2 regions of the Geodermatophilus sp. SYSU D00684 genome follow, and region 1 is predicted to be linked to the other one. Evidence: predicted binding sites of a transcription regulator. Region 1 holds the regulator's gene; the other holds the start of a gene.
The links. Region 1 encodes LexA, which represses DNA repair genes until DNA is damaged. Its sites were predicted from a motif close to TCGAACANNTGTTCGA; they were not measured.
Positions count from the first base shown of each region.

Region 2: ACI79L_RS17185 (DUF6504 family protein) is a predicted target of LexA. The motif match lies at 2,462-2,477, and genes of this name have one in related genera.

Region 1 is NZ_JBJGZI010000028.1:46,481-56,179, reverse strand. It holds gene miaA (tRNA (adenosine(37)-N6)-dimethylallyltransferase MiaA) at 1-896, shown strand, start outside; gene dapF (diaminopimelate epimerase) at 893-1,783, shown strand; gene ACI79L_RS19125 (hypothetical protein) at 1,780-1,983, opposite strand; gene hflX (GTPase HflX) at 2,136-3,599, shown strand; gene ACI79L_RS19115 (phosphatase PAP2 family protein) at 3,714-4,460, shown strand; gene ACI79L_RS19110 (hypothetical protein) at 4,432-5,502, shown strand; gene lexA (transcriptional repressor LexA) at 5,531-6,310, opposite strand; gene ACI79L_RS19100 (LysM peptidoglycan-binding domain-containing protein) at 6,547-7,182, shown strand; gene ACI79L_RS19095 (hypothetical protein) at 7,301-7,876, shown strand; gene nrdR (transcriptional regulator NrdR) at 8,377-8,922, shown strand; gene ACI79L_RS19085 (vitamin B12-dependent ribonucleotide reductase) at 9,059-9,699, shown strand, end outside.
Region 2 is NZ_JBJGZI010000023.1:63,305-73,003, reverse strand. It holds gene ACI79L_RS17200 (phytoene desaturase family protein) at 1-1,202, opposite strand, end outside; gene ACI79L_RS17195 (GNAT family N-acetyltransferase) at 1,205-1,780, opposite strand; gene ACI79L_RS17190 (YbaK/EbsC family protein) at 1,795-2,328, opposite strand; gene ACI79L_RS17185 (DUF6504 family protein) at 2,561-2,887, shown strand; gene ACI79L_RS17180 (SAV_6107 family HEPN domain-containing protein) at 2,887-3,366, shown strand; gene ACI79L_RS17175 (DNA polymerase III subunit alpha) at 3,363-7,136, shown strand; partial or broken gene ACI79L_RS17170 (VOC family protein) at 7,027-7,350, shown strand; gene ACI79L_RS17165 (hypothetical protein) at 7,354-7,488, shown strand; gene ACI79L_RS17160 (class I SAM-dependent methyltransferase) at 7,528-8,277, shown strand; gene ACI79L_RS17155 (alkaline phosphatase family protein) at 8,274-9,446, shown strand; gene ACI79L_RS17150 (sucrase ferredoxin) at 9,451-9,699, opposite strand, start outside.

The DNA.
Region 1 (9,699 bases):
TCGTGGGGCCGACGGCGACCGGCAAGACCGCGCTGGCGGTGACCCTCGCGCAGCGGCTCGGCGGCGAGGTGGTCAACGCCGACTCCATGCAGCTCTACCGCGGCATGGACATCGGCACCGCCAAGCCCGACCCCGCCGAGCGGCAGGGCGTGCCGCACCACCTGCTCGACGTCTGGTCCGTGCGGCAGGCGGCGTCGGTGGCCGAGTACGCGCGGCTGGCGCGCGCCGAGGTGGACCGGCTGCGGGCGCGCGGGGTGCTGCCGCTGCTGGTCGGCGGGTCGGGGCTGTACGTGCGCGCCGTCCTCGACGACCTGGACATCCCGGGCACCGACCCCGCCGTGCGGGCCCGGCTGCAGGCCGAGCTGGAGGAGTCCGGCCCCGCCGCGCTGCACGCCCGGCTGGCCGCGGTCGACCCCGCCGCCGCGGCCGCGGTCCTGCCGTCGAACGGACGGCGGATCGTGCGCGCGCTGGAGGTCGTGGAGATCACCGGCCGGCCGTTCCGCGCGACGCTGCCCGAGCCGCGGCCGCACTACCCGGCGGTGGTCCTCGGCCTGGACCGCGAGCCCGCCGAGCTCGACGAGCGGGTCGCCGCCCGGGTGGACCGGATGTGGGCCGCCGGGTTCGTCGCCGAGGTCGAGGCGCTGGTGGCCGAGGGCCTGCGCGAGGGGCCCACCGCCTCCCGGGCGCTCGGTTACGCGCAGGTGCTCGCCCAGCTCGACGGCGGGCTCACGGCCGCCGAGGCGCGCGAGCGGACGGTCAGCACCACCCGCCGCTTCGTCCGCCGGCAGCGCTCCTGGTTCCGCCGGGACGCGACGACGACGTGGTTCGACGCCGCCCGCCCCGACCTCGCCGACGCCGTCGGGGCGCTGCTGGCCGGCCGTACGATCGGGCGGTGAGCGACCGGTTCCTCCTCGGGCACGGCACCGAGAACGACTTCGTCGTCCTGCCCGACCCCCACGGGGACCGCTGGCCCGAGGACCGCCTCGACGCCGCCCTCGTGCGGCGGCTGTGCGAGCGCCGCGCGGGCCTCGGCGGCGACGGCGTCCTGCGGGTGGTGCGCAGCCGGCACGTGCCCGACGCGCCCGCCGTCCTCGGCGACGCGCTCGACGCCTGCGAGTGGTTCATGGACCACCGCAACGCCGACGGCTCGCACGCGGAGATGTGCGGCAACGGCATCCGGCTGTTCCTGCACGCGCTGGTCACCGAGGGCCTGCTCGACCGCGCCGCCTGCGCCGACGGCGTGCTGGTCGGCACCCGGGGGGGCCCGCGGCGGGTCGGCGCCGGCGCCGACGGCAGCTACTGGGTCGACATGGGCCCGGCCCGGCCGTTCGGCCGCGGCGAGGCCACCGTCGCCGGGCAGGCGTTCCCCGGGCAGGCGGTGTCGATGGGCAACCCGCACCTGGTCTGCCTGACGGACGCGGACCTCGACGCCCTGGACCTCACCGCCCAGCCCGGCTTCGACCCGGGCCTGTTCCCCGAGGGCGTCAACGTCGAGTTCGTGCGGGTGCTCGCGGGTCCGGCCGAGGGCGCCGACGCGCACGTGCGGCTGCGGGTGCACGAGCGCGGCGTGGGGGAGACCCGCTCCTGCGGCACCGGCGCCTGCGCCACGGCCTACGCGGCGCTGGCGGCCGGCGCGGACGGGCCCGCGGTGCGCGGCACCGTCGTGGTCGACGTCCCCGGCGGCCGGCTCACGGTGGACGTCACCCCGGAGACGACGGTGCTGCGCGGTCCCGCCGTCGTCGTCGCCTCCGGGGAGCTGACCGGGGAGTGGCTCGCCGGCTAGGGGTTGTCCGGGGTGTCCGCGCGGGTCTCGGGCTCGTCGGTGGGCGCCTCGGGCTTGTCGGCCGGGCCGGTGTTGCCGGTGCCGCGCGGCTCGCCGCGGCCGGTGTCCTGGTCGGCGCCGCCGAACGGGTTGCGGGGCGGGGTCAGGCCGGCCGGGTCGCGGCCGGGGTCGTCGGTGCCGGCGTCGCTGCTGGTGCTCACGGGGGTCCCTCCTCGGCTGTGGTGTCCGTCCCGCCCTACCCGCCTCCCGGCGGGATGCACCTGACCCGTTCCGGTGTTGTAGGGGGCGTATGACGACTGCAGAGACGACAACCCAGGTGACCGGCGTGGCCTCGCGTGTCACGCTGGACGCGATGACGACCGCCCCCGAGAACACCCCGCTCGACGACGACACGCTCGTCGAGACCCGTCCCGCGCCGGCCGGCCAGTGGGACGAGGACGACGACACGACCGGCTCCTACGCGCTCGAGGCCCGTGGCGCTCTGCGCCGCGTCGCCGGGCTGTCCACCGAGCTCGCCGACGTCACCGAGGTCGAGTACCGGCAGCTGCGCCTCGAGCGCGTCGTGCTCGTCGGTGTGTGGACCGAGGGCACCCAGGCCGACGCCGACCGCTCGCTGGCCGAGCTGGCCGCGCTCGCCGAGACCGCGGGCTCCCAGGTCCTCGAGGCCGTGAGCCAGCGGCGGGACAAGCCCGACGCCGGCACCTACGTGGGCTCGGGCAAGGCCAACGAGATCCGCGACATCGTGGCCGCGACCGGCGCGGACACCGTGATCTGCGACGGCGAGCTGACCCCCGGCCAGCTCAACGCGCTGGAGAAGATCCTCAAGGTCAAGGTGGTCGACCGGACCGCGCTGATCCTCGACATCTTCGCCCAGCACGCCACCAGCCGGGAGGGCAAGGCCCAGGTCGAGCTCGCCCAGATGCAGTACATGCTGCCGCGGCTGCGCGGCTGGGGTGAGTCGCTGTCCCGGCAGGCCGGTGGCCGCGTCGCCGGCGGTGGCGGCATCGGGACCCGCGGTCCCGGTGAGACGAAGATCGAGACCGACCGGCGGCGGATCCGGTCGCGGGTGAGCAAGCTGCGCCGCGAGATCGCCGGCATGGCGACCGCCCGGGCCACCCAGCGCTCGGGCCGCGACCGCAACGCCGTCCCCGGCGTGGCGATCGCCGGCTACACCAACGCCGGCAAGTCCAGCCTGCTCAACCGGCTGACCGGCGCGGGCGTGCTGGTGGAGAACGCGCTGTTCGCCACCCTCGACCCGACGGTGCGCCGGGCCCAGTCGCCCGACGGTCGCGAGTACACGCTCACCGACACCGTCGGGTTCGTGCGGCACCTGCCGCACCAGCTCGTCGACGCGTTCCGCTCCACGCTGGAGGAGGTGGCCGGCGCCGACCTGCTGCTGCACGTCGTCGACGGCTCCGACCCCGACCCGCTCGGCCAGATCGACGCGGTGCACGTGGTGCTGCGCGAGATCGACGCGGCGGCGGTGCCCGAGCTGATCGTCGTCAACAAGGTCGACGCCATGACCGAGGACGACGTGCTGACCCTGCGCCGGGCGCTGCCCGGGGCCGTGTGGGTCTCCGCGCGCACCGGCGAGGGCATCGAGCAGCTGCGCGAGGTCGTGGCCGCCCGGCTGCCGCACCCGGACGTCGAGGTCGACGTGCTCGTCCCCTACGACCGCGGCGACCTGGTCGCCCGCGTGCACCGCGACGGCGAGGTGCTCAGCGAGGAGCACGAGGCCGCCGGCACCCGGCTGACCGCCCGCGTCGACGGCGGCCTGGCCGCCGCGCTCGAGCGGTTCGCCGTCCCGGTCGGCTGACCGCCTCCTCCACCCCGGACCGCCCGGGTGCCCGGCCCCGCGCCGGGTGCCCGGGCGGCTCGCCGTTCCGGCCCGTGAGATCACGGGCGGGTCACGGCCCGGTACCGTGACCCGGTGACCAGCGGCGTGGTGCGGCGCACCTCCGGCGCGCCGGCCGGGCGCCCGGGAGGGGCCGCCCGGCCGCCCGCCGTGGTCGGTGCCGGCCGCCCGCCGTGGTGGCTGCTGCTCGTCGCGCTCGCGTTCACCGTCGGGGTCACCGTCGACCTGCTCAGCCGCGGGGTGCTCGAGCGGCTGGACCTCGAGGTCTCCGAGGTGGTCAGCGCCTGGGACCTGCGCGACTCCCCGGCCTACTGGCCGGTGTGGGCGGTCACCCAGATCGGCGGCCGCGGCACCATCCTCATCGTGCTGGCCGCCCTGGTCGGCTGGCTGTGCCTGCGGGAACGGACGCTGCTGCCCCTGCTGCGGGTGGTCACCGCGCTGGCCCTCCTCACCGTCGTCGTCTACGCGTTCAAGTTCGGCACCGGCCGCACCGCCCCTGCCTATCCCGGCTCGTTCTTCCACCGCGACGGCGCCAGCTACCCCTCCGGGCACGTGGCCAACGCCGTGCTCATGTGGGGCGTGGCGCGCTGGCAGGCGGTCGAGTACGGGCTCGGTCCGCGGGTGCAGCGCACCCTGTGGTGGCTGGCCGTCGTCGGCCCGGTGGCCACCGGGATCGCGATGGTCTCGCTGGACTTCCACTGGGTCACCGACGCCGTCGTGGGCGCGGCCGTCGGGCTCCTGCTGCTGGGCGTGGTTCACGCACTCGACGCGCTGGTGCTGTCACGCTGGGCGAGTGCCCGAGCCGGCCGCCCCTCCGCGTAGCGCCGCCCGGCGGGCCCCGGCCGTCCTGCTGACGACGGTCCTGCTCGCCCTCCCGGCGGGCCCGGCCGCCGCCGAGGAGCCGGCCGCCCCCTCGGTCCGCTGCCAGGTGACCGACCCCCGGCTGGCCGAGCTCTCCGGCCTCGTCGACGTCGGCGACCGGGTGCTCGCCATGGTCGACGGCGGCGACCAGGTCACCGTGTACGTGCTCGACGGCGCCTGCCAGGTGGTCGACGTGACCACCGCGCCGGTGGACCCCTACGACCCCGAGGACCTCGGCGTCGGCCCGGACGGCACGGTGTGGCTGGCCGACACCGGCGACAACACCGCGGTCCGGACGACGGTCGCGCTCGTCGCGCTGCGGCCCGACGGCGGGACGGCGCTGTACCGGCTGACCTATCCCGACGGCCCGCACGACGCCGAGGCGCTGCTGCTCGCCCCCGACGGCACGCCGTACGTGGTGACCAAGGAGGTGCTCGGGGCCAGCCACGTCTACCGGCCGGCCGCGCCGCTGGCCGACGGCGGCACGGTCGCGCTGGCCGACGTCGGCACGGTGGTGTTCACGCTGACCGGCACGCCCGGCGGTCCCGTGGGCCGGGCGGGGCAGCTGATGGTCACCGGCGGGGCGGTGGCCCGCGACGGCAGCCGGATCGCGCTGCGGACCTACACCGACGCCTACGTCTGGCCGCTGACCGGCGCCGACGTGCCGGGGGCGCTGGCCGGGGAGCCGGTGCGGATCGCGCTGCCCGAGGCGCCGCAGGGGGAGGCGGTGTCGTTCACCGCCGACGGGAGCGCGCTGCTGGTGGCCGGCGAGGGCGTGCCCGGGGACGTCACCTCGGTGCCGGTCCCGGCGGGGTCCGCGCCGTCCGCCCCGGCGGGGGCCGACCCGGCCGACCCGTCGCCGTCGGCGCTGCTCGGCGGGGACTCCGCGGGCCTGTCGCCGGTGACCGGGGGCGTGGCCGCGGCCGTCGTCGCGACCGTGCTGGTGTGGTTGGGCGGGCGGCTGCGCCGCCGCCGGTCCGGTGGTCCGCCCGCCGGCGCCTGAGCTCCGGCGCCGGCGGGGGACCTGCGGCTCAGACCCGCCGCAGGACGGTGACGACGCGGCCGAGGATGGTGGCCTCGTCGCCCGGGATCGGCTCGTAGGCCGGGTTGTGCGGCAGCAGCCAGACGTGCCCGTCCCGGCGCTTGTAGGTCTTGACCGTGGCCTCGCCGTCGAGCATCGCGGCGACGATCTCGCCGTTCTCGGCGGTGGGCTGCTGGCGGACGACGACCCAGTCGCCGTCGCAGATGGCCGCGTCGACCATCGAGTCACCGGCGACGCGCAGCATGAACAGCGTGCCCTCGCCGACGAGCTCGCGGGGGAGCGGGAAGACGTCCTCGACGGCCTGCTCGGCGAGCACCGGGCCACCGGCCGCGATCCGCCCGACCAGCGGCACGTAGGTGGGCGCGGTCGAGCCGTCGGCGGCCGCGGCGGGCGCGGCCGGGGCGGTCTCGCCCGTGGTCTCGCCGGGCAGTCGCACGTCGAGCGCGCGGGGCCGGTTGGGGTCGCGCCGCAGCCAGCCCTTCTTCTGCAGCACCGACAGCTGGTGGGCGACCGACGACGCCGACGACAGGCCGACCGCCTCGCCGATCTCGCGCACCGAGGGCGGGTAGCCGCGCCGCTCGATCGAGTCGCGGATGACCTCGAGGACCCGGCGCTGCCGCTGGGTCAGGCCGTCGCCGGCCTCGCCGCGGTCGGGGAAGGTGCGCACGGCGCCCGCGCCGTCCGCGCCGGCGCCGCGCTCCGCGGCCGGACGGCGGGTCGTCGTGCCGCCGCCCCGGGTGCCCTGGCCGGTCCCGCTCGTGCCCGCCACGTCTCCTCCTCGCCGGCCGCGTCCCCGCGGCCCGTCCGTCGCCCTCCCGGCCCGAGGCCGGTCGGCGGGCGGTGCGCCCGCACGGACCGTAGCGCGCCGGCGCCGCAGGTTCAAACGTGTGTTCGAAGGACACGCCGCGCCGCTCTCGCCCTCGTCGGACCCGTGCGGTAGACATCCGATCAGACGTTCGATCGAACAGGCGTTCGATGCGGTCGACCCGATCAGGAGGAGCGGTCATGGGCAGCGTGCGGCAGGCAGTGCTCGAGTTCGACGCGGCGGTCCGGGTCCCGTGGCGGCCGCCGCTCCGCGGGGAGGGCGCGACGGCGGCCGCCGGTGCCGGCCGCTCCACGTCGCCGGCGCGCACCGACCGGCCGGCACCGCGCGCCGCCCTGCCGGGCTCGGGTCCCCGCGTCACCGGGCACCTGCGGCCGGTGCCCGACCTCCCCGCCGCGGCGCCCGCGCGCACCGTCGGGCGGGCGGCCGAGGGGCCGCGCACCCGCCGCGACCCGGCCCGCCCGAGCGGTCGGCCGGTGCGCTCGGAGCCCGCCCGGGCCGCCGTCCGCGCGAGGTGCGCGCCGGCCCCGGCTCCGGTGCGGCTCACCCGCCGGGGGCGCCGCCTGGTCACCGTTCTGGTCCTCGCCGCCGGCGTGGGCGGCGCCGCCGTCGGCCGGGAGTTCCTCGCCCCCCACGACGGCCTGCGCCTGGCCGGCGGGAGCAGCGTCGTGGTCGAGAGCGGGGACACGGTGTGGTCGATCGCCGCGGAGGTCGCCGGCGCCGACCAGGACGTGCGCGCGGTGGTCGATGCGATCGAGGCGCTCAACGACCTGGAGGGGGCGGTCGTCGTCCCCGGTCAGGTGCTCCGCGTGCCGTAGGCGCCCTGCCCGGCGCCGTCACCGCGGAGATGTGACGAGACCGCGCCGGTGAGTTCGTCAACCATGCAGGCGCCGTCGTTTACGGTCCGGAGTCGTCGGGACACTTACGGTCAGGAGCGTGTCAGCAGCCGTGAACAGCAGCGCAGCGGTGACCTTCCGGTCCCCGCAGGACGTCGAGGTCCTCGTGGACGGCGCGTGGGTGCCGGGCGCCATGCTCGGCTGGCGCCACGACGTGACCGGCGGCTGCGAGGCCGGCGTCCGGCTGCGCGACGCCGCGGGAGCGGACAGCTGGGTGGACCTGGCCGCCGTGCGGCTGCCCGAGCGGCACCTGACGCTGGCCTCCGGGCGCACGGACCTGGCCGCGGACCCCACGGGGACGGCCGTGCTCCCGGCCGTGGACCGGCGCGCGGTCGTCCCGGGTGCCCACGCCGCCCGCCGCGGTGCCCGCCGGCACGGCGGTGACGTCACCGCCGAGCAGCCCGCCGTCCGCCCCGCCACGGCCGGGCGGCACCGCGCTCCCGCCGGCTCCGGCCGGCACCGGGCGGTGACCACCGAGATGCCGGTCGTCAACTGCCCCGCTCCGGCCGGCGGCGCGGCCGCGGAGGAGTCGGACATGCTGACCCGCCCCATCCGCCTCGGCGACCTGGTCCCGCACCCCCGCGGCGGCCGCCCCGCGGTCCGTCCTCCCGCCTGACCCGACGCCGGGGGCGCGCCCCCGGCGGTCCTCCGTCACCTCCGCCGGTGTCCCGCCGGACGTCCCGGGGAGGAGTCCGCGCGCCTCCCCGGGTGTCCGCGCGTGCCCTGCGCGCGGTGGCCGGTTACACCCCGACGCCCCTCCTCGCGCGCCGACGCGCGTGGCGCCCCGGCGTGTCGTGTGACGGGAGGGAGCCCTGCTCGCGCCTGGTCACCACGGGGTCACGACCGGGTCTCGGCGGAAGAGACACGCGGGCTCCCGCCTTGCAGATGTAGTGGAGCGCGGCCTACTGTCCCCCTACATCTAGTAGTTGCACCGATGGAAGTCCTCCACAGGCCGTCCCCAGGACCTCCACGGGGTGTCCACCGGATGTCCCCAGAGGGGTCCACAGACAGACGCAGACGGGCGGGTCCGCCAGGACCGGACGAGCCCGCCGGCACCAGCCGCCCGAGCCGGGTCCCCGGTCCGGGAGGGTCTTCCGCGGAGGGAGGTGAACCGCAGTGCGCTGCCCGTTCTGCCACAACCCCGACAGCCGGGTGATCGACTCGCGCGAGGCCGACGAGGGTGCCACCACCCGTCGCCGCCGCTCGTGCCCGGCCTGCGGTCGCCGGTTCACCACCGTCGAGGAGGCGGTGCTCGCCGTCGTCAAGCGCAGCGGGGTGAGCGAGCCGTTCAACCGGACCAAGGTCGTCGCCGGCGTGCGGCGCGCCTGCCAGGGCCGGCCGGTCGACGAGGACCAGCTCCAGCAGCTGGCCCAGCAGGTCGAGGACGCCATCCGCGCCAGCGGGGTGGCCGAGGTCCCCAGCCACGAGGTGGGGCTGGCCATCCTGCAGCCGCTGCGCGAGCTCGACGAGGTCGCCTACCTGCGCTTCGCCAGCGTCTACCGCGCCTTCACCTCGGTCGAGGACTTCGAGAAGGAGATCACCGAGCTGCGGGCCCGCCACCACCGCGGCGGCACCCCGCCGCTGCCCGGGCTGCAGATCGAGCCGCCGGCGCCGCGCCGCCGGGGCTCCGCCCGCACCCCCTCCACCACCCGCGACGGCTGACCGCCGCCCGCGCGACCAGACGTGCGCCGGCAGCGTCGCCGGCCCTCTCAGCACCACCGGAACCGTCAGCAGGACCAGATAGGAACAGGGTGGCTCTCTTCCCCAGCCGCCCGCACCACTCACCGAGGGAGAGCTCGTGACCGAGATCGAGGACCGCCCGGCAAGCCGTACGCGCCGGGCCGCCAAGGCGCCGACCAGGGGGAAGGGCCTGAAGGTCAAGCGGGTCTACACGACCGCCGGCGTCCACCCGTACGACGAGGTGACGTGGGAGCGTCGCGACGTCGTCATGACCAACTGGCGTGACGGCTCGATCAACTTCGAGCAGCGCGGCGTCGAGTTCCCCTCCGAGTGGAGCATCAACGCCACCAACATCGTCACCACGAAGTACTTCCGCGGCGCCGTCGGCACCCCGCAGCGGGAGAGCAGCCTGCGTCAGCTCATCGACCGGGTGGTGCTCACCTACGGCGCGGCCGGCCGCGAGCACGGCTACTTCGCCACCGAGGGCGACGCCGAGGTCTTCGAGCACGAGCTGACCTGGATGCTGCTGCACCAGGTGTTCAGCTTCAACAGCCCCGTCTGGTTCAACGTCGGCACGAGCGCGCCGCAGCAGGTCAGCGCCTGCTTCATCCTCGCCGTCGACGACACGATGGACTCGATCCTCAACTGGTACCGGGAGGAGGGGCTGATCTTCAAGGGCGGCTCCGGCGCCGGCCTGAACCTCTCCCGCATCCGCTCCTCCAAGGAACTGCTGTCCTCCGGCGGCACCGCCTCCGGCCC
Region 2 (9,699 bases), on a different contig from region 1:
ACGTGCCGCCCGGGCGGGGCGAGGGTGTCGTCGCTGGCGGAGAAGGACATCGCCAGCGGCACCGGCTCGCGGGGCAGCCGGCCGCCCAGCCAGTCGCCGTGCGCGGCGGCCAGCTGCGCGCGGTCGGTGCACAGCAGCTGCAGGCCCTGCGCCGACACGGCCGGGTCGACGCCGGGGTAGGCCGGCAGCGCGTCGGTGAGGCAGCGCAGCACCAGGCCGAAGCCGTTGCCCACCGGCGGGGCGGCGTCGGCCAGCGCCGGCGGGGCGTGGTCGCCGGCGAGATCGCGGGTGGCCAGCACGTGGCAGGCGGCGACGACGACCGGGGCCGCGATCCGCCGTCCGGAGACCGTCTCGACGCCGGTCACGCGGCCGCCGTCGACGAGCAGCCGCGCGGCGCCGTCGCCGAGGACGACCCGGCCCCCGTCGGCCTCCAGCCGGCGCCGGAGCGCCTGGGTGAGGCCGCCGGAGCCACCCACCGGGTGGCCCGGCGGGGTGTCGTGCAGCAGCGCCACCCAGGCGACCATCGCCGCGGTGCCCGGCTCGCTCATCGGCGGGCCGGACTGCGCGCCGAACCAGGCCAGCGCCGCCTTGAGCCGCTCGCTCCCGAACCACCGGTCCAGCAGCGCGTCGCCGGAGCCGAGGAAGTCAGCGGCGAGGTCGCCGCCGGGGGTGCGCGGGGCGTCGCCGGCCGGGGCGCCCAGCGGCCAGAAGGCGCGGGCCAGGCCCAGCGGGGTGGGCCGGCGGCCGAAGGAGTCGACGACGGCGCGGCTGCGCGGCCCCCACACGCCGACGAACCGGCGGTAGGCATCGGCGTCGTCGGGCCCGCAGGCGGCGGCGATCGAGGCGCAGGTGGCGTCGAGGTCGACGGAGAACACCAGCGGGCGGCCGTCCGGACCGGGGGCGCCGGGCGCCGGGGCGGGCGCGAAGCCCCACGGGTCGCAGTCCACGTAGCGCAGGCCGTGGGCGGCGAGGTCGAGCTCCTCGACGACGCCGCTGTGCCGGACGATCACGTGCGCGCTGGAGCCGCGGTCGACCCGGACCCCGGGCCAGCGCTCCACGGTCGACACCGCCCCGCCGAGGACGTCGTCGCGCTCGACCACCTCGACGGCCAGCCCGGCGCGCGCCAGGTAGCAGGCGGCGACCAGCCCGTTGTGGCCGGCGCCGACGACGACGGCGTCGACGGCCCGGTCCGGCCCCCGCACGCTCAGGTGCCGGGGACCGGCCGCAGCGGCAGCCGGGCGCCGAGGATGGCGAAGGGCCGGGCGTCCCCGGGGAAGTGGTGGCCGCGGGCGAGGTCGACGAACCCGTCGGCGTGGTACAGCCGGAACGCCTTGGTGTCGGCGTCGGGGGTGGACAGCAGCGCGGCCGGCGCGTCCACGCCCTCGACCAGCGCGTGCAGCAGCCGCCGGCCCAGTCCGCGGCTCTGCGCCTCGGGGTGCACGTGCAGCTCGCACACCTCGAACGCGCCGGGCAGCCAGCGCTTGGCGGTGCGCCGGTCCAGCGCCGCGCGCACCTGGTCGTGCCACCACTGGCCGGGGGCGACGAGGTAGCCGTAGCCGAAGCCGACCAGCTGCTCGCCGTCCGGGGTCGCGGCGAAGGCCCCGACGGCGCGGAAGCCGGGGCGCTCGGTGTGCTGGACGGCGTAGCCGTAGCGGCCGGCGACCACCGAGGCGTCGTAGCCCATCGCCTCGCCGTAGATGGCCAGCGCCTCGTGCATGTGCTCGCGCAGCCAGCCTGCGGGCAGTTCGGTCACCCGCGTCGCGGGCGTCGTGCCGGTCACGGGGTTCTCCTCGGTCACGGGCCCACCGCGGCGGGGTGGGGAGCGGCGGCCGGACCGTCGGCGGTCGGGCCGCTCCCGACCTCGGCGGGGGTGCCGGCGGTCAGTCGCAGCAGCTCGTCGTAGCTGGTGGGGAAGACGGCGGACGGGTGGCCGGCGGCGGCCCACACCCGGTCGTACCGGGCCAGCTCGACGTCGACGAGGGTGCCGATCGGCGCCGGATGGCCGACCGGGGCGACCCCGCCGATCGGCTGGCCGGTGTGCTCGCGGACGAAGCCGGCCGAGGCGCGCTCCACGCGGGGCACGCCGAGCAGGGCGGCCACCTTCGCGACGTCGACCCGGTGCGCGCCGCTGGTCAGCACGAGCAGCGGCTGCCCGCCGACGTCGAACACCAGGCTGTTGGCGATGGCCCCGACCGGGACGCCGAGCTGCGCGGCGGCCGCGGTGGCGGTGTGCGCGCCGTCGGCGAGCTCGTGGACCCGCCCGGTGGCGCCGGCCCCGGCGAGCAGGCCGGCGATCGCGGCCACCCGGGGGTGGGCGGGTCGGCTCATGCGCTGATCCTGCCATCGCTGTCGTACCCCCGCCGTACCGTCCGGCACGCGGGCGGGAGGGGCTCCTCCCGGGGAGGACGCGGGAGCGCGTCCGGCTTGACGGGACCGGCGCGGTCGGGTCTACTCGAGGTGTTCGAACACACGTTCGAACAGGTCGGCCACCGCCCCGGGACCTTCCCCGCCCGGGCGGTGGGCGGACCGTCGAGACGCGGCACGGGGTGGGGAGACGGGCATGAGCCGGGTGCTGGGTGACGTCGGCGAGCGGGCCGGCGAGGAGGTGCAGGTCGAGCGCGGTCCGCTCGGGCCGGCGCAGTTCTGGCGTGGGCAGGGCCGCTACGTCGTCGGCGAGCTGCTCGACTCGTGGGTCGAGACCGCGCCGTGGTGGCAGCGGGCCGCCGGCACCCCCGGCGGCGCCTCGGCCGACCTGGTCGCCCCCCGCGAGGTGTTCCGGGTGGAGGCGCTGCGGGCCGGCCGCTCGCGGATGAGCTTCGCCGGTGTCTACGACCTGTGCTGGGACGCCGCGGACAACCGCTGGTCTCTCGTGCGGGTGCACGACTGATGGGCGCCGTGCACGCCATGGCCCAGCAGCTGCCCCTGCCCCCGCCGCTCCCGGCGGCCGCGGGCCAGTTGCTGGACCAGGCCACCCGGGCCCTGGCCGAGGCCCGGCACGCCCCCGACGCGTGCCGCCGCTACGCCACCGCGCACCTGGCGGCGCTGCGGGCCGCCGCGGGCGTGCTGGCCGCCCGCACCCGGCCGGAGAGCGGCCGCCGCCGGCCGCGCAGCGCCTGGGTGCTGCTCGAGCAGGTCGCCCCCGAGCTGGGGGAGTGGGCCACCTTCTTCGCCGCCGGCGCGGCCAAGCGCGCCGCCGCCGAGGCCGGGCTGTCCCGCGCGGTCACCGAGCGCGAGGCCGACGACCTGGTCCGCGACGCCGGGACCTTCCTCGCCGTGGTCGAGGAGCTGCTGGCCACCACGCCCGAGCCGGCGCCCCGGCCGCGCGTGGTCGGCGGCACCGCCCACCGTCCCGCCCGCGGGCGGTGAGCGGGGACCCCTTCGTCCACCTGCACGTCGCCTCCGGCTACTCCCTGCGGTACGGGGCCAACCACCCGGCCGACCTGGTCGCGCGCGCCGCCGAGCACGGCATGACGGCGCTGGCGCTGACCGACCGCGACGGTCTCTACGGCGCGGTCAAGTTCGCGCTGGCCTGCCGGTCGGCCGGGCTGCGGCCGGTCTTCGGCGTCGATCTCGCGGTCGCGCCGACGGTGGACACCACCGTGCCGCCGGCGCGGGCGCACGTGCTGGGCGAGGACGAGTTCTCCCTGCGCCGCACCGGGCGCGCCCCCGCGCGGCCGGCGCCGGCGCGGCGCCACCCCGTGCGGGGCGGCGCCGGCGTCGACCCGCGGCTGCCGCGGGTCACCTTCCTCGCCCGCGACGGCGCCGGCTGGCGCTCGCTGTGCCGGCTGACCAGCGCCACGCACCTGCGCGGCACCCGCGGCGAGCCGGTGGCCTCGCTCGCGCTGGCCGCCGAGCACGCGCCCGGGCTGGTCGCGGTGCTGGGGCCGGACTCGCCGGTGGGCCGGGCGCTCGCGGCCGGGCGGGCCGACGTCGCGTCCGCGCGGCTGGACGCCTGGCGGTCGGTGTTCGGGCCGGGCTCGCTGGTGCTGGAGGTGGTGCACCACCGCGGCCGGGGCGACCGCTCCCGCGCCCAGCGGCTGCTGCGCTTCGCCGAGGAGGAGGGCGTGCCGGCGGTGCTCACCAACGCCGTCCGCTACGTCGACGCCCTCGACGCGCCCACCGCCGACGTCCTCGACGCCTCCCGGCAGCTGGTCGCCCTCGACACGCGGCACGTCGACCGGCGCACCGCCGAGGGCTACCTCAAGTCGGGCAAGGAGATGGCCGAGGTCGCCGCGGACCTCGCCGGCCCCGACCGCGACGCCGCGCTGCGGCTGACCGAGCGCACCGCCCGGCTGGCCGAGCAGTGCGCCGTCGACGTCCGCGAGGACCTCGGCATCGGCACCGTGCGCTATCCCGAGCTCGACGTCGTCACCGCGCCCGGCGAGCAGGGGATGGACCCCTCCGAGGTGCTGCGCGCCCGCTGCGAGGCCGGGCTCGGCCGGCGCGGGATGGCCCGCACGGCGCGGGTGACCCGGCGGCTCGAAAAGGAGCTCGCCGTCATCGACTCCCTGGGCTACCCCTCCTACTTCCTCACCGTCGCCGACGTCGTCGACCTCATCAAGGGCCTGCGGGTCCGGGCGGCCGCGCGCGGGTCGGGCGCGGGCAGCCTGGTCACCTACCTGCTCGGCATCTCCGACGTCGACCCGATCCGCTACGGCCTGCTGATGGAGCGGTTCCTCTCCCCGCTGCGCCACCAGCTGCCCGACATCGACATCGACGTGGAGTCCGCCCGGCGGATGGAGGTCTACGACGCGGTCCTCGACCGCTTCGGCGCCCACCGGGTCAGCTGCATCTCGATGATGGACACCTACCGGGTGCGGCACGCCATCCGCGACGTCGGCGCCGCGCTCGGCCTGCCGCCGGCCGAGATCGACGCCGTCGCCAAGGCCTTCCCGCACGTCCGGGCCAACCAGGTGCACGCCGCCCTGCGCGACCTGCCGGAGCTGCGGGCCAGCCGGATGGGCTCCCGGCGCGGCGGCGGCACCGGCGACCTCGACCTGCTGTTCGACCTGGTCGCCCGGCTCGACGGCCTGCCCCGGCACATCGCGCTGCACCCGTGCGGCGTGCTGCTGTCCGACGCCACGCTGCTCGACCGCACGCCGGTGGAGAGCAGCTACCTCGGCTACCCGATGAGCCAGTTCGACAAGGACGACGTCGAGGAGCTCGGGCTGCTCAAGCTCGACCTGCTCGGCATCCGGATGCAGTCGGCGATCGCGCACGCCCTCGACGAGGTGGCCCGGGTCGACGACACCGCCGTCGACATCGACGCCGTCCCGCGCGACGACCCGACGACCTTCGAGCTCATCCGCAGCACCCGGACCCTCGGCATGTTCCAGATCGAGTCGCCGGGGCAGCGCGAGCTGGTCGGCAAGTTCGGGCCGGAGACGTTCGAGGACATCGTCATCGACATCTCGCTGTTCCGGCCGGGGCCGGTGAAGAGCGACATGGTGACGCCGTTCCTGCTGGCCCGGAACGGCTGGCAGGACCCGGTCTACCCGCACGAGGACCTCGCGCCGTTCCTGCGGGAGACCGCCGGCGTCGTCGTCTTCCACGAGCAGGTGCTGCAGATCGTGGCGCAGATGACCGGCTGCGACCTCGCCCAGGCCGACGAGGCGCGCCGCGCGCTGGGCGACAGGGAACTGCACCCGGAGGTGCGGGCCTGGTTCGTGCCCGAGGCGCTGCGGCGCTACCCGGTCGACGTCGTGGAGAAGGTGTGGGAGGTGCTCGTCGCCTTCGGCTCGTTCGGGTTCTGCAAGGCGCACGCGGCCGCGTTCGCGCTGCCCACCTACCAGTCGGCGTGGCTGAAGACCCACCACCCGGCGGCCTTCCTCGCCGGGGTGCTCACCCACGACCCGGGCATGTACCCGAAGCGGCTGATCCTCGACGACGCCCGCAACTTCGGGATCCGGGTGCTGGGCCTCGACGTCAACGCCTCGGCCGGCACCTACCGGGTGGAGCGGCTGGCGCCGGAGGACCGGCGGGAGGACTGGCGGCGGCCGGAGTGGATGCCCGCGGCGATGCCCGACCCGTCGGCCTACGGGATCCGGCTGTCGCTCACCGACGTCAAGGGGATCGGCGAGGACGAGGTGGAGCGGATCGTTGCCGGGCAGCCCTACCGGTCGCTGACCGACTTCTGGTCGCGGGCCGCGGTGTCCCGGCCGGTGGTCGAGCGGCTGGTGCTCGCCGGCGGGTTCGACTCGCTCTACGGGTTCGGTGTCCGCGACCGCGAGGCCGGCCGGCCCACCCGCTCCCGCCGGTCGGTGACCCGCCGCGACCTGCTGCTGCAGATCAGCGAGCTGGACCGGTGGAGCCGCAGCGGGGCGAGGGCCGGGTCGGTGGGGCAGCTCAGCCTGGACCTGCTGGGCCTGGAGTCCGCGGAGGAGGCCGGCCCGGAGGAGGCCGGTCCGGTGGAGACCGGCCCGGGGTGGGGCGGGGGGTCCGGGCTGCCGGAGTTCACCGACGCCGAACTGGTGCGCGCCGAGCTGGAGGTGCTCGGGCTGGACGCCAGCCGGCACGTCGTCGACTTCTACCGGCCGTTCCTCTCGGCGGTCGGCGCGGTGCCGGCGGGGGAGCTGCTCGGCGCCCGCAGCCACGCCGAGGTGCTGGTGGCCGGGGTCAAGGTGGCCACCCAGACCCCGCCGATCCGGTCGGGGCGCCGGGTGGTGTTCGTGACCCTCGACGACGGCACCGGCTGCACCGACTCGACCTTCTTCGAGGACGTGCAGGGCCCCTACGCGGCGACGGTGTTCCACTCCTGGCTGCTGGTGATCCGCGGGGTGCTGCGGCGCACCGGCCCGCGCGGGGTGTCGATCCGGGCCACCGGCGCCTGGGAGCTGCCCGCGCTGTTCGAGGCCTGGGAGACCGGCGGCCTGGCCGCGGTGGCCGAGCACATGGCCGCGCCGGGGGAGTACACCGACCAGGCCATCGCCGGGGCGGCGGCCTCGCACGGCTCGCGGCCGGTGGTGGTCAAGCCGGTGCTCGTGCACCCGACCGGCTTCCGGATGTCGCCGTACGCGGACGTCAAGCCTGCCGGGGCCGACGCCGCGACCGCGGCCCGCCGCGCCGCGGCGCAACGGAGCGCCGCGGCGGCGCCCCGCAAGCTCTGGCACTCCAGCCCGGGCAGCTCGGGCCACTAGAGGACTCCTGTACCCCGGTGGCCCGTTCTCCCTGCCCGAACGGGCCACCGGGGTACGGCGGTGCCGCCCCGCACCGGCTCGCCCGCCCCGATCCGGCCCACCAGCCCGGACGCGACCGCTGCGCCAGGCCCGGCCGACCGGGGACCGGCTCACCGACGGCGGCGAGGAGGCGCCCTGCGGCTGGCTCGAGGACCGCTTCGGCGTCTCCTGGCAGGTCGTGCCCGTCCGGCTGCTGGAGCTGCAGGCCGACCCCGATCCCGACCGGCGGCGGCGCGCGGTCGAGGCGATGTCCACCATGCGCAAGATCGTCATCGCCGATCTCGAGCGGGCCGCCGACTCCGTCTCCGCCTAGACGGGGAACCGGTGCCGCCCCGCCACTAGGGTCGGACGGGTGACCGCCCCCGCACCGTCCACCGGCGAGCAGCTGCCCGTCCGGACCGCCGCGGTCTGGGCCGCGCTCGACCCGCTGGCCGGCGCGGGGACCCCGCTGCGGGTCCTCGACGTCGGCGGCGGCAGCGGCGTCTTCGCCGTCCCGCTGGCCCGCCGCGGCCACGAGGTCACCGTCGTCGACCCCAGCGCCGACGCGCTGGCCACCCTCGGGCGCCGGGCGCAGACCGCCGGGGTCGGCGACCGGGTCCGCGGCCTGCAGGGCGACGGCGACCTGCTGCACGAGCTGCCGCTGGGCAGTGACGGTCCCGACGGCGGCTACGACCTCGCGCTGTGCCACGCGGTGCTCGAGGTGGTCGACGACCCCGCCACCACCCTCGGCGAGATCACCCGCGCGCTGCGCCCCGGCGGCCACGTGAGCGTGGCGACCGCCAACCGGGCCGGCGCCGTCCTCGCCCGCGCGCTGGGCGGCCACCCCAAGGAGGCGCTGGCCCTGCTCGAGGACCGCGACCCCGCCCCCGGCCGCACCCGCCCCGCCCGCCGCCGGTTCGGCTCCGAGGACCTGCTCGCGCTGCTGCGGAACGCCGGGCTCGAGCCGGAGGAGTGGCGCGGCGTCGCCGTCGTCGCCGACCTGCTCGACGCGAGTTCCGGCGCCGACCCCGAGGCCGTCCGCCGCCTCGAGCTCGCGCTGGCCGGCACCTCGCCCTACCGCGACGTCGCCGCCGGCCTGCACGTCCTGGCCCGCCGCCCGTGACGGCGCTGCCCCCGGACCTCGTCCGCCCCGCCTACGGGGCGGCCAGCCTCGCCGACGTCCTGCCCGGCGCGGCCGCCGCGCTGGGGGTCGGCGTCGACCGCGGTGGCCTGCCCGCCGACCCGCTCGGCCTCACCGCCGCGCTGGCCGGCGCCCGCCGGGTCGCGGTCCTGCTCGTCGACGGCCTCGGCGAGCACCTGCTGCGCGCGCACGCGCACCTCGCCCCGGCCCTCGCCGCCCTGGCCACGCCCGCCGGCGACCTCGCCGCCCCCTGTCCGAGCACCACCCCGGTCAGCCTGGCCACGCTCGGCACCGGCGTCCCCCCGGGCGGGCACGGCGTCCTCGGCTTCGTCACCGCCGTCCCCGGCGAGGACCGGCTGCTCAACCACGTCCAGTGGGGCGACGACCCCGACCCCCGCGACTGGCAGCCCCGCCCGACGGTCTTCGAGCAGGCCGCGGCCGCCGGCCTGCCGGTCACCGCGGTCGCCCCCTACGCCTACGCGGGCTCCGGCCTCACCACCGCCGTGTACCGGGGCGCGGCCTACGCGGGCACGGTCAGCGCCGGCGACCTCGCGGCGGTGCTGCTGCGGTCGCTGGCCGCCACCCCCACCGGGCTGGTCTACGGCTACACCCCCGAGCTCGACCTCACCGGCCACGTGCGCGGGGTCGACTCCGACAGCTGGCGGGTTCAGCTGACGCTGGTCGACCGGGTGGTCGAGCAGGTGGTCGCCGGCCTGCCCGACGACGCCGCCCTGCTGGTCACCGCCGACCACGGCATGCTCGACGTCCCCGCCGGCACCCGCGTCGACGTCGACGACGAGCCCGCCCTGCTCGACGGCGTCGCGCTGCTGGCCGGCGAGCCCCGCGCCCGCTACGTGCACACCGTCCCGGGCGCCGCCGCCGACGTCCTCGACGCCTGGCGCGGCGTGCTCGGCGACCGGGCCTGGGTGGCCGGGCGGGAGGAGGCGGTCGCCAGCGGGGTGTTCGGCGCCGTCGGCGAGGGGATGGCCGCCCGCATCGGTGACGTCGTCGCGCTCGCCCGCGGCCCGTGGGCGGTCACCGCCTCGGCGACCGAGCCGGGACCGAGCCGGCTGGCCGCCTACCACGGGTCGCTCACCGACGCCGAGGTCGCGATCCCGCTGCTGCTCGCCCGCGGCCGCGCGCTCGCCTAGCGGCTCAGCGGACCGGGGACACCGACAGCGCCGTCCACGTGCGCGGGTGCGCCGCGTGCACCGCCCGGCAGGTCAGCTGGGCCGCCTCGGCCGCGGGCCGGCTCTCCACCCGCACCACGACGTCGCCGTCCGCGCCGCCGAGCACCACCTCGAACCGCTCGACGCCGTCGGCGTCCTCCGCCGCGGTGGTGGCCAGCCGCCGCGAGCCGCGCACCGGCAGGTCGTCGACGCCGAGCAGCCCGAGCCGCTCCCG